Regions from separate parts of the Pseudoalteromonas sp. GutCa3 genome, predicted to be linked through region 1. Evidence: predicted binding sites of a transcription regulator. Region 1 holds the regulator's gene; each other region holds the start of a gene.
What was found. The regulator sigma-54, encoded in region 1, starts transcription at its own class of promoters, with help from an activator protein. The targets are predictions, from matches to a motif close to GTTGGCACGNNNNTNGNNT.

Region 1 (3,215 bases):
TGACGAAGTACGTTATGATGTATCTAAGCGTTTTTTAACGCTTGTTGGTAATGCACAAGTATCGCAAGCGGGACAAAAAATAAATGCTAAAAGCATTACCTACGATATAGAGCAGCAGCTAATCAGTGCCGAAAAAGATGAAAACTCAACTGACCGCGTTCACACAATTTTAGTGCCAATCGAGACTAAAAAAAGTAAAAAAAGCGACAAAGGTCAACCATGAGCACATTAAAAGCAGAGCTATTAGCAAAGAGCTATAAAGGCCGTGAAGTTGTAAAAAACGTCGGCCTTGAAGTCAAAGCTGGCAGTATTGTTGGCTTACTTGGCCCTAACGGCGCAGGTAAAACTACCACGTTTTATATGATAGTAGGACTTGTACCTAGCGACAAAGGTAAAATATCGATAGACGATAACGATATTACTCTTTTACCTATGCATAGTCGTGCTAGATTAGGCATTGGCTACTTACCGCAAGAGTCTTCAATATTCAGAAAGCTGACTGTTTATCAAAACTTAATGGCCATTTTAGAAACGCGCAAAGAGTTAAATAAACAAGCTAGAGAAGACACTCTCGATAAATTATTAGATGAATTTAGCATACAACACATTCGTGATAGCCAAGGTATGGCATTGTCAGGAGGCGAACGTCGTCGTGTTGAAATAGCACGTGCGCTGGCAGCAGATCCTAAATTTATATTACTGGATGAACCATTTGCAGGTGTTGACCCTATTTCGGTATTAGATATAAAGAAAATAATAGAACATCTTAAAAATCGTGGGATTGGTGTATTAATTACCGATCATAACGTAAGAGAAACCCTTGATGTTTGTGAAAAAGCCTACATTGTTTCTCATGGGGAGCTGATTGCATCAGGTACTCCAGAACACGTATTAAATGATAAAACAGTACGCGATGTTTACTTAGGCGAGCAATTTAGGCTGTAACATTTACGCCATGTCTTTAAGCATCTGCTAGTATTAATTATAACAACATAAAAGGATTGTTAGAGATACATGAGGCAATCACTACAGCTGCGCATGGGCCAGCAACTTACAATGACTCCACAGCTGCAACAAGCTATTCGTTTGTTGCAACTCAGTACATTGGATCTCCAGCAAGAAATACAAGAAGCTCTCGACAGCAACCCGCTATTAGAGGTTGAAGAAGCAGACTATTCAGAAGACGCTGCAGGTAAAAACGAGCAAAAAGCAGATACAGATGACATAACTGTTAGCGCATCTGCCGATGATGCTCCAAGCGAATACGAACAAGATAGTGGTGAAGCACTTGCAAAAGACACGCTAAGTGACGACATGGCTATGGATGTTAGTTGGGATGAGTACATGAGTGCCGCCCCAGCAGCATCATCGGGTCCGATGCCTGAAGACGAATCAATATACCAAGGCGCCTCTACTGAAACGCTCCATGAGTATTTAATGTGGCAGTTACAACTAACGCCATTTAGCCCTACAGACGAAGCTATTGCTATTGCGATTGTAGAAGCCGTCGATGATTCAGGTATTTTAACACTAAGCTGCGAAGAGATTTTAGAAAGCTTTAATCAAGAAAACGAAGATGATAACGAAGTCGAACTTGATGAAATTGAAGCTGTATTAAAACGCATCCAACTGTTTGATCCTGTTGGTATTGCTGCACGTAGTTTACAAGAGTGTTTGTGTATTCAGCTTAACCAGTTTGATAAAGAAACACCTTACATTAATGAAACAAAAATGATTTTAACCGAGCATATTGATTTATTAGCTGCTCGTGACTATCGTACATTAATGAAGAAAACTAAGCTCAAAGAAGAAGAGCTTAAAGAAGTAATGACATTAATACATACTCTTAGCCCTAAACCTGCAGATACTATTGTAAGAGAAGAATCTGAGTATGTTATTCCTGATGTGTCAGTTAAAAAAATTAAAGGCCGCTGGGTTGTTGAGTTAAACCCAGATAGCATGCCTAAAATTCGTGTTAATAGCCAATACGCGGCAATGTCTCGCACTGTAAAATCCAGTGGTGACAGCCAGTTTATTCGCTCGCATTTACAAGAAGCTAAATGGTTTATTAAAAGCTTAGAAAGTAGAAACGACACGCTATTAAAAGTAACAAATTGTATTGTTAAGCAACAACAAGGCTTTTTTGAACACGGTCCTGAAGCCATGAAACCAATGGTTTTAAATGATGTTGCTGAAATGGTAGAAATGCACGAATCAACAATTTCGCGCGTAACAACCCAAAAGTATATGCACACACCCCGTGGTATATTTGAGCTTAAATATTTTTTCTCAAGCCATGTAAGCACCGAAAACGGGGGGGAATGTTCATCTACAGCAATCCGTGCGCTTATCCGAAAATTAATCGCAGCAGAAAACTCAGCAAAACCATTGAGTGATAGCAAAATAGCGGATATATTGGCTGAGCAAGGAATTAAAGTAGCGAGACGTACAATCGCAAAATACCGCGAATCTCTGGCTATTCCACCGTCAAATCAGCGTAAAAGTTTGATTTAAGACGCAAAAAAAAGAGGGTAATGCTTATGCAACTAAACTTAACTGGTCGTCACGTAGAATTAACCGATTCACTAAGAGACTATATTAATACCAAATTTGCGAAGCTAGAAAGACACTCTGATCATATTAATAATGTTCATGTCATTCTCGATGTAGAAAAATTAAATCAAAAAGCAGAAGCCACCATACACGTAAGCGGTGCTGAGCTATTTGCCTCTACAGAACATCAAGATATGTATGCCGCCATTGACTCGTTGATCGACAAGCTCGATCGACAAGTAATTAAACACAAAGAGAAGCTTGCTCGACACTAATATGATGAAATTAAGCTCACTTATATGCCAGGACTGCAGCAAAGCTGCGGTCCTTTTTAATAGCAAAAAAAGAATTTTAGAGTTCATTAGCGAACTTGCTCACGACAAACTTCCGTATTTACCGCAACAAGATATTCTTAATGCTTTAATGAGCAGAGAAAAATTGGGTAGTACAGGTATAGGGCGTGGCATTGCCATTCCTCATGGAAGAATGAGCGGTGCAGAAGAGCCTTTGGCTTTAGTACTCGTTAGCGAAACTCCAATAAATTTTGATGCAATCGATAATCGCCCTGTTGATATTTTCGTCGCACTCATCGTACCAGATGGCGATAACCAGCAGCACTTAAAGACTCTAGCAACCATTGCTGATAAACTAAACAACAAAGA
Region 2 (3,215 bases), on a different contig from region 1:
GTTAAATCTTCACGCAGCGCACTTTGGGTCTCGAGCGCAAAGGCAAGTGAGGTATCGGCTGCAATTGAACGCTCATGAAATTCATCAAATATCAGTAAATCAATATCGCTTAATTCGGGGTCGTTTTGCAACATGCGCGTTAGCATGCCTTCGGTAACTATTTCAAGACGCGTATTAGCGCTTACTTTACTCTCGCCCCTAATCCGCAAGCCCACACTTTGCCCAACACTCTCGTTTTGGCACTTTGCTAGGTAGCTGGCTATATTACGAGCAGCTAAACGGCGAGGCTCTAGCATTACAATACGTTTAAAATGCCCATCGCGCATTAGTTGCAGCGGCAACCACGTAGATTTACCCGCACCAGGCGGCGCTTGTAATAACGTAATAGGATTACTTTGTAATGTAGTAACGAGTTGTTGATATATGTCTTGAACCGGCAGCACAGCTATTTACCCTAAATTGCTTTGCAGGCATTGTAACAAAAAACCGCAGCGACACAGCGGTAGATGCTTATTAATAATTGCTATTAACTACCCGACACCATTCTAATTCGATCTGCAGGCACTCGTAATTGCTGCATTAAGTAAATTTTAAATGGTGCTTCGTAAGGTTGCCCATCAACCGCTTTTTGCATGCATAAAAGCCATGCATCACTTTGCTCAATTCCTACATGTAAATGTTTGTGCGCTTGAGGAATGTTAATACTGCCAAAATGTTCAGCGTATAATTTAGGACCACCTAACCAGCCCGACAAAAAATAAGCGAGCTTTTTTCGCGATGCCGATAAGTCTTTTGAATGCATACTCCTTATATTTTCAGCCTCTTTTAAAGCGTCCATATTATCGTAAAACGCATTCACCAATTGTGTAATACCTGCTAACTCACCTGCCATTTTGTATGAGCAGTCACCCACTCCATATTCACACGTCTTAGTATTCATAACTCACTCAGCTTAACTACTTTGTTTAATACCTGCATATTAGCTTAAAACAAAAATTTAAGAATGAGTTACATCAAAGCGGCCTAATTTATGTCAGCAATAATTACAGGCTGCTATGTATATTTTTTAATAAAAAGCTCAATATTAAAAAAAAATCGCTCAACATGAAAATATAACCAACTGATAATAAAAACAATAAAACCATTATTATTCATTGGTACAAGGCTTGCTACTTTATAACTGACAGTTAATTCACTAACCTAAAGTAAGGATAAACTTATGAACAGCGATCGTATCGAAGGTAATTGGAAAGAACTTAAAGGTAAGGCTCAACAAAAATGGGGCGATCTTACCAACGACGATTTAGATAAAATTGAAGGTAGCCGTACAGAGCTAGTTGGTAAAATTCAGCAGCAATACGGTAAATCTAAAGAAGAAGCAGAGCGTGAAGTTGATGAGTTTGAAAAAGGTCGTTAAACCGCGTTAACCGCTTTTAAAAAAACCGCCATTTGGCGGTTTTTTTGTTTAAGCTGTAGGTTATTTAGCTACGCTTTTAATTGGTTACCAATCGGTAACTGCCTAATACGCTTTCCGCACGCTGCAAAAATAGCATTACATAATGCTGGCGTATAAACTGGTGTAGACGGCTCGCCTACCCCTGCTGGTGGTGCATCACTTTGTACAATTTCAACGTCAATCTCAAGAGGTGAGTCGCTCATACGCGGTACGCGATAATCATGAAAATTACTTTGCTGTACGCGGCCTTTATCAAAGGTAATACCATCGCTGATTGCAGTTGTAATCCCGTAAATAGAGCCACCTTGGGTTTGGTTTTTAACGGTGTCGGTGTTTACAACCGTACCCGCATCAATGGCAACCCACGACTTAATTACTTTTAAATCGCCAGCATCCGACACTTCTACTTCAACTACCGTAGCTACGTAAGTTAAAAAGCTTCTGTGTGCTGCTATTCCTAAACCTCGACCTTTAGGAAGCTCTCGCCCCCATTTACTCATGTCAGCTACTTTTTCAATAACATGGCGCAGTCTGCCAATATCTAGAGGATAAACCGCTTTATCGCCACCGTAATTATCGTATGTAGCATTTTGCTCTGTTACATCAACAATACGACTCGGACCTATAGTGTCTAGTAAATAGTCTTTTTGGTCGCGACCGGCTTTGTGCGCTGCTTCACCAATAAATGACTGAATAGCAAAGGCATGAAAAATATTTGATACAGAACGCATCCAACCAATTCGTGCTTTAGCAGGCGCATCACCGTTTTCTAACTTCATGTTAGGTGTGTTAATAGGGTTATCGGTAAATCCTAAGCGCAGTTCAAAGCTTCCTGGCGTAGTCGCCCCTTCTGAAAAGGTAGAGGTGATCGGTGAAAACGCGGTGCGGTGTAAATAAGATTCTATAGCGCCATTTTTATCTAGCGATGCTTCAATGTGCTGAGCCGAAACCGCATGGTAAAAACCATGTTGTATGTCGTCTTCACGCGTCCATTGCACACGAATAGGTTTGCCTACTTTCATTGAAAGGTAAGCTGCTTCTGCTGAAAAGTCAGGTTTTGACTTACGCCCAAAACCGCCTCCTAACATGGTAACGTGAACATTAATTTTGCTCTCATCCATGCCAAGCATTGCCGCCACTGTTTTCATATCGGCTTGTGGATTTTGCGTAGCAGCCCATATATCAACACTGTCTTTGTTGTACATAGCTGTTGCACAAGGCGGCTCCATTGGTGCTTGAGCAAGATGCGGTGCGTAATAATCTGCTACCAATTTATTGCTCGACTTAGCCAACACGCCCATGGCATCGCCTTTATCACGTATGTTTGCCTGTGGAGTTTGTACTGTTTTTAGTAATGACTTTTTAAATTCTTCTGAATTGTAATCGCCATTTTTGCCATCATCCCACACCACTTTTAATGCTTTACGCCCTTGCCATGCAGCCCATGTGTTTTTAGCTATAATCGCAATGCCACCTTTTGGCTGAAACTGCGGTGCGCCTTTTGGTGCAGGTATTTCAATAACATCTATAACGCCGTTTATCGCTTTTGTAGCACTGGCATCAAATGACTTAACAACACCGCCTACTACCGGCGGGCGTTCAATTATAGCCACCAGCGCTTGTGGTTCGCGTACATCGGCTGCAAATATAGCTTTGCCTGTTACTAAATCGGCTAAATCTATGTGCGCCATACCGGTATTAATATAACGCCATTCTTTGCGTGTTTTAAGTGTTAGTTTGTCAGCTTCTGGTGGCGTTA
Region 3 (3,215 bases), on a different contig from region 1:
TCAAGACGTAAGCGCCGATAATACGGTTGAATCAAATCGTATTGCTAATGCACGTATTCAATACTCAGGTAAAGGGCAAACGCAAGAAGCGCAAAGTCCTGGTTGGCTTACACGTTTCTTTAGCAGTTCGCTGTTTCCATTTTAGAGGGTAACAACATGAATAGCCTTAAAGCTTTATGTTTAGTTGTGTTATTAGGTTGGCAGTTTACTGCCAGTGCCGAGCGCATAAAAGATGTGTCTATGGTTGAAGGCGTACGCTCTAACCAATTAGTTGGTTATGGCTTAGTGGTTGGTTTACCAGGCACTGGCGAGCAAAACTCATACACACAACAAAGTTTTAGAGGCATGTTGAACAGCTTTGGTATTACGCTACCTTCAACTCAAAGTCCTAAAATTAAAAATGTTGCCGCTGTTGCTGTGCATGCAGAATTACCTGCATTTAGAAAGCCCGGACAAACAATAGATATTACGGTTTCTTCTATTGGTAGTGCAGGCAGTTTACGTGGCGGTACTTTACTACAAACCTTTCTAAAGGGTGTAGACGGTAACGTATACGCTATTGCACAAGGTAGCTTAATTGTCGGTGGCTTAGGCGCACAAGGCCTTGATGGTAGTAAGGTTGTAATTAACACCCCTACAGTTGGTCGTATACCAAATGGCGCAACAGTTGAACGCACTGTAGAAAGCCCATTTATGCAAGGCGATTACATTACCTTCAACCTAAACCGCCCAGACTTTACAACGGCAAAACGCCTAGAAAAAACAATTAATGACCTAGTTGGCCCAAATAGCGCACAAGCAATTGATTCTGTTTCTATCCGTGTTATTGCACCACGCGATGCATCCCAGCGTGTATCGTACTTATCGACACTCGAAAACTTAGAATTTAAGCCAGCTGATATGGCCGCTAAAATTATAGTTAACTCGCGTACCGGTACAATTGTCATTGGCAAAAACGTTAAACTTCAGCCTGCGGCTATAACTCATGGTGGCTTAACAGTAACAATTGCAGAGCAACAAAATGTGTCGCAACCAAACCCGCTAGCAAACGGTGACACCGTTGTTACTCAGCAAAGTATTATTGATGTAAACCAAGACGACTCGCGCGCCTTTGTATTTAATCCAGGTGTAAGCCTTGACGATTTAGTTCGCGCAATTAACGAAGTAGGCGCAGCGCCTGGTGACTTAATGGCTATTTTAGAAGCACTAAAAGAAGCCGGCGCAATTAACGGACAGTTAGTTGTTATATAAATAACCCAAGCCAATAAATAACTTAGTACTTAAGCCCTATATTTTTGAAATTAGGGCTTTTGATTTACAGCAACTTAAGTTTATTATTTTTATCTTCCTCGTTTTATCGGTAGTGGCTCAGTTTTTGCATTTTTAACTGCATTATTCATTTTGTGTCAAAAAGCCGATGGAAACTAATCACCTCGATAAACAAAACTTTTTTGATTTAGGCAACTTAGATTCACTTCGTAAAGAAGCCTTAACGAGTGGTGATGCATCAACTGATGCTTCCAAAGCTGCGCTCAAAAAAGCGGCCGCACAATTTGAAGCTATTTTTACGCAAATGTTGCTCAAAGGAATGCGCAAAGCTAACGAAGCATTTGAAGATAAAGACAGTCCATTTAATTCAAGTGGCGTAAAGTTTTTTGAAGAAATGCACGATCAGCAACTTTCTACAGAGCTTTCATCAAATGGCTCGTTAGGCCTTGCCGATTTAATTGTTCAGCAGTTATCGCCTGAGTCTAAAAACTTTATGCCAGGCTCGGTGCTTAGAACAACCAAAGATATTTTTAGCGATACGCAAGTCGGCTCAGCTCTTCCTCATGAGCAAAAAAACAAGCAACCCGATCTTATCGTCAATAGCACTAAAGCCGATATTGCTGAGCCTAAAGTCGATACTGCAGAGTCTAAAACCGATAGCCCAACATTTAAAAATGCAGAAGAGTTTGTAAGTTCAGTGTGGGAACACGCTAAAACTGCAGCGCAAAAAATTGGTTTAAACCCAGCGGTAATGGTTGCTCAAGCGGCACTTGAAACCGGTTGGGGTAAACACATTATTAATAAAAGTGACGGTGGCAGCTCAAATAACTTATTTAATATTAAGTCAGATAAAAGCTGGGAAGGCGATAAAGCAAGCAAAGTAACGCTTGAGTTTGAGCAAGGTACACCCGTTAAAAAACAAGCCAGCTTTAGAGCCTACGATTCAATTAAAGATAGCGTGAACGACTTCGTTGATTTTTTAACGCAAAACCCACGCTACCAAGAAGCATTACAAAATACAGCAAAACCAAACGACTTTTTAGATTCATTACAAAAAGCAGGTTATGCAACCGATCCAAATTATGCCAGCAAAATAAAAAAAGTGCTCAATAGCAGCCAGCTAAAAGACATTGCGGCAAACGTGATCCGCCAAGGAGTAGAGTAACATGTCGTTTAATTTATTAAACATTGCCAGTTCTGGGGTTAGAGCAAGCTCGGAGCTATTGCAAACGACAAGTAAAAATATTGCCAATGTAAATACCGTAGGCTACGTACGTGAGCGTACTGAATTTACCACTATGGTTGATAACCAAGTAGGGCGAGGCGAAACATACCGATTACTAAACGAGTTTGCTCAGTCACAGCTAAATCGTGACACCTCTAATAAATCGTTTTTCGATCAGTTTATTACTGAGGCTAATCGAGTTGATACTATTTTTTCTGAAGAGTCGAACAACCTTTCGACCGGAATTAACTCTTTATTTAATAACGTGCAAGAAGCGCTAAATCAACCGTCATCTACCGTTGCCCGCTCATTAGTAATAACAGATGCGCAAAGCTTAATTGATCAAATGGATAGGCTTTCAGGCATCGTGCTTGATCAAAAAAGTGTAGTGAACGAGCAGCTCGAAATATTTTCAGATGAAGCAAACTCACTAATTCAAAGTATTAGCACGCTAAATCAAAATATTGCAGCAGTTAATGGCACTAATAACGCCGCAGATGCCAGCTCTACCTATAACGAACGCGATAAAGCAATACGCGACTTATCAGAGCTAATAGACATTGAAACGCTTGATGGTCCAAATGGCGAAAAACTCGTTTTTATGGGCACAGGCGAAGCAGTTGTTATGCAAAATGGCGCATTTAACTTATTTTCGATGACGGGCGACCCCGATCCTAATTTTAAAGAATTCACGCTTGACGTTAATGGTGGCAAAGCAGTG
Region 4 (3,215 bases), on a different contig from region 1:
CATTTCACGGCGTGAGCCTACGCCTGCACGGGCTAAGACTTTTTGTAACTTTTCACCTTGTATAATACTCATTCGGATGGTTCTCTCACAGAAGGATCGCTCAATAACTGGTTAATTTTACTTTGCTGCTCTGTTGGCAACGCAGGTAAATTTTCAAGTCCAGTTAACGAAAAATAATCTAAAAATTGCTTAGTAGTTGCATATAAAGCCGGCTTTCCCGGAACCTCTTTATGCCCTACCACTTTAACCCACTCTCTTTCGAGTAAGGTTTTAATAATATTCGAACCCGTAGTAACACCTCTTACTTGCTCAATTTCGCCGCGTGTAATGGGCTGCCTGTATGCAATAAGTGATAATGTTTCCAGTAAAGCACGCGAGTATTTTGGTGCGCGTTCTTGCCACAAGTTATTTAACCAAGGGCTTAAACTACTGCATGCCTGAAACCGATACCCACTACCAACTTCAACTAAGCGAATACCACGAGTTTGAAAATGTTCTTGTATTGTATCTATTGCGTCATTTATTCGCGTCATAGAAATAGCTAAATCTATTAATACGATGTCTTTAAGGTGGCGTTTACTAACAGGCTTATCTGCAACAAAAATAGCTGCTTCAATGATCTCAACTAGTTGTTCATCACTAATTCGCCGACCCGCCATACACACTCTTAACAAATAAAAATACACAGCCATCTATTATGACAGAACAACACCAAACTAGGAAAATATATCTATCAAATAACTAAATTTAAAACACAAAAAAGCCAGTGACTAGCACTGGCTTTAATCTTACTTACTAAAATGGTAACTATTAGTTACTTTTAAAAGCTTCTAATGCATCATCTTCAGCTACTGCGTTACCGTATTTTTTAATGTAACCCATAAACTCGCTTTTACTGATGCGCTTATCTTGGTTTTTATCCATGTAACCAAAATGATTTGAAATATCATCATCGTTACCTTCAACTACCGAGATATAGCCATTGCTGTCGTTATCTAAGCTTGAAAAACTGCTTTCAATTTTATCGAATTTAGCAATTTCAGCTTTAAATGCCGACTCACTTACTTCAGAATCAGTGGCTACTTTACCATTGTTTAACTTCATATAAGTGTTAAATTCTTTGCGGCTAATTTCGTTATCCATATTGGTATCAATATTTGAAAAATGGCCCCAAATGCTATCGTCATCAGCTTCAACTTTTGAGATATAGCCATCGCTATCATTATCTAAACTTGCAAAGTCACTGTCTATTCTTTCAAGACCTTGATTAGATGAACAAGCCGCTAGGCTTAATGATGCTAAAATAGTGGCTGCTAATGTTAACTTTTTCATAAGACGTATCCTTCGTAATTAATTAAATGTCACTTTAACTAATACAAATCCAATGCCAATAATAGTTAACTTATAATAATCAATAACTTAATCTCAGCCGGTATATTTATTAAACAGTTTCAATAAGTTAAGCTTGCAAGCTTTGCAAACAACCTTGTAATTTTTGCAAAAAAATACCCGGTAAAAACCAGGCATTTCAATTTTACTTATATAGTTAAGCTAACAATTAGATTGCTGCGTTTTGGTAGCGTTTAACAAACTCAGTAACGTTTTGACCATTACATTTTAATGAGTTTAGGTTACCAATTTTTTGACGAACAGGTGCTAAACCTTGTTTTAAAGCCGTCATACATAATTGAGTTTCTTGTTGAGCGTCTTTTGCAAATACTTCTACTTTCTCAACTGATGCGTTGCTTAATGTCGTTTTTTTAGCAATATCACGAATATCTTCACCATTACATAAAATGCTTTTAGAAAAACGAGATAGGTAAACACCGTGCTGGGCAGCTTCTTTACGAGCAACGCTAAAGCCTTCGTTTGCACTTAGTACACATAACTTAGACTCAATTTTGTTATCTTGGCTAAAGTAAGTATTGCTTTGAGCTGACGCAGTTGCAGATGCTAGTAAAGCAGTGGCTAAAAGTAGTTGAATTTTCATGAGAGATCCTATTTGAACGAGCTAAACAAGTGAATTTCGCGCATTATATATTCAATAAAGTTAAGTTCAATTGAATTTTTTATTTATTTAAATAATTAATATTGTATTCACAATGTTTAAACTTTATCCATCATTTGATCAACATTTGCGCAGCTATTATCTCAATTCAGTCATGTTATGTACGCGTATTTACTGATACAATTTAAGCTATTAAATAGAACCAATTTTAAGGTAAATTTTATGAAAGTGATTTCTTTCAATATCAATGGTCTGCGTGCTCGTCTTCACCAATTACAAGCAATTATCGACAAACATCAACCAGACGTTATTGGCTTGCAAGAGATTAAAGTTCACGACGAAGCATTCCCATTAGAAGATGTACAAAAAATGGGATATCACGTCTACTTTCATGGTCAAAAAGCGCATTATGGCGTAGCTATGTTATGCAAAAAAGAGCCTAAATCGGTCTTAAAAGGTTTTGCCACCGATACAGATGAATCGCAAAAACGCATGATAAGCGTCACTGTTGAACAAGAAAACGGTCGCGACCTTACTGTCATGAATGGCTATTTCCCACAAGGTGATAATATTAATCACGAAACTAAATTCCCTTATAAACGTCAATTTTATAAAGATTTAATGACACACCTTGAAACCAATCACACACCCGATCAAGATGTAATTGTCATGGGGGATATCAACATATCACCCACCGATTTAGATATTGGTATTGGCGACGTAAATGCTAAACGTTGGTTAAAAACGGGTAAATGTTCTTTTCAACCGGTAGAGCGTGAATGGCTTGCAACATTACTTAATTGGGGTTTTAAAGACACCTTTAGAGAGCAAAACCCCGAAACAGACGATCAATACTCGTGGTTTGACTATCGCTCTAAAGGGTTTGTAGATAATCGAGGACTTCGTATAGATGTAGTGCTTGCAACCAATGAGCTTGCAGCACGCTGCATAGATACAGGTATTGATTACGAACTTCGCGGTATTGAAAAACCGTCAGATCATGCCCCTATATGGTCAACATTTAAGTAATTATTATGCTAAGCCTAACAATACAGGGGCTACTTTGGGCTCTTGTAATTATTATTGCTCTATTAAGCTTTGATAAAAAAACATATAAAACATTGCTTAGTACGCCCGTCCGTCAAACTAGCGTACTTGCGTGTGCGTTAGTGTTTGCAGTGCTTTGGCGAATAAAGGCTGGCATTTT

Region 2: CXF64_RS18765 (CsbD family protein) is a predicted target of sigma-54. The motif match lies at 1,154-1,172, and genes of this name have one in related genera.
Region 3: flgJ (flagellar assembly peptidoglycan hydrolase FlgJ) is a predicted target of sigma-54. The motif match lies at 1,363-1,381, and genes of this name have one in related genera.
Region 4: CXF64_RS07800 (EF-hand domain-containing protein) is a predicted target of sigma-54. The motif match lies at 1,374-1,392, and genes of this name have one in related genera.

The regions. Positions count from the first base shown of each region.
Region 1 is NZ_PJBK01000056.1:83,973-87,187, forward strand. Features, by position in the region: gene lptA (lipopolysaccharide transport periplasmic protein LptA) at 1-223, shown strand, start outside; gene lptB (LPS export ABC transporter ATP-binding protein) at 220-945, shown strand; gene CXF64_RS09670 (RNA polymerase factor sigma-54) at 1,015-2,514, shown strand; gene hpf (ribosome hibernation promoting factor) at 2,541-2,828, shown strand; gene ptsN (PTS IIA-like nitrogen regulatory protein PtsN) at 2,833-3,215, shown strand, end outside.
Region 2 is NZ_PJBK01000101.1:166,998-170,212, reverse strand. Features, by position in the region: gene hrpB (ATP-dependent helicase HrpB) at 1-443, opposite strand, end outside; gene CXF64_RS18770 (group II truncated hemoglobin) at 527-940, opposite strand; gene CXF64_RS18765 (CsbD family protein) at 1,220-1,417, shown strand; gene CXF64_RS18760 (xanthine dehydrogenase family protein molybdopterin-binding subunit) at 1,486-3,215, opposite strand, start outside.
Region 3 is NZ_PJBK01000034.1:52,528-55,742, reverse strand. Features, by position in the region: gene flgH (flagellar basal body L-ring protein FlgH) at 1-145, shown strand, start outside; gene CXF64_RS07375 (flagellar basal body P-ring protein FlgI) at 157-1,251, shown strand; gene flgJ (flagellar assembly peptidoglycan hydrolase FlgJ) at 1,418-2,434, shown strand; gene flgK (flagellar hook-associated protein FlgK) at 2,436-3,215, shown strand, end outside.
Region 4 is NZ_PJBK01000035.1:73,437-76,651, reverse strand. Features, by position in the region: gene rluB (23S rRNA pseudouridine(2605) synthase RluB) at 1-72, opposite strand, end outside; gene scpB (SMC-Scp complex subunit ScpB) at 69-659, opposite strand; gene CXF64_RS07800 (EF-hand domain-containing protein) at 811-1,332, opposite strand; gene CXF64_RS07795 (exonuclease III) at 1,559-1,990, opposite strand; gene xthA (exodeoxyribonuclease III) at 2,231-3,037, shown strand; gene CXF64_RS07785 (energy-coupling factor ABC transporter permease) at 3,043-3,215, shown strand, end outside.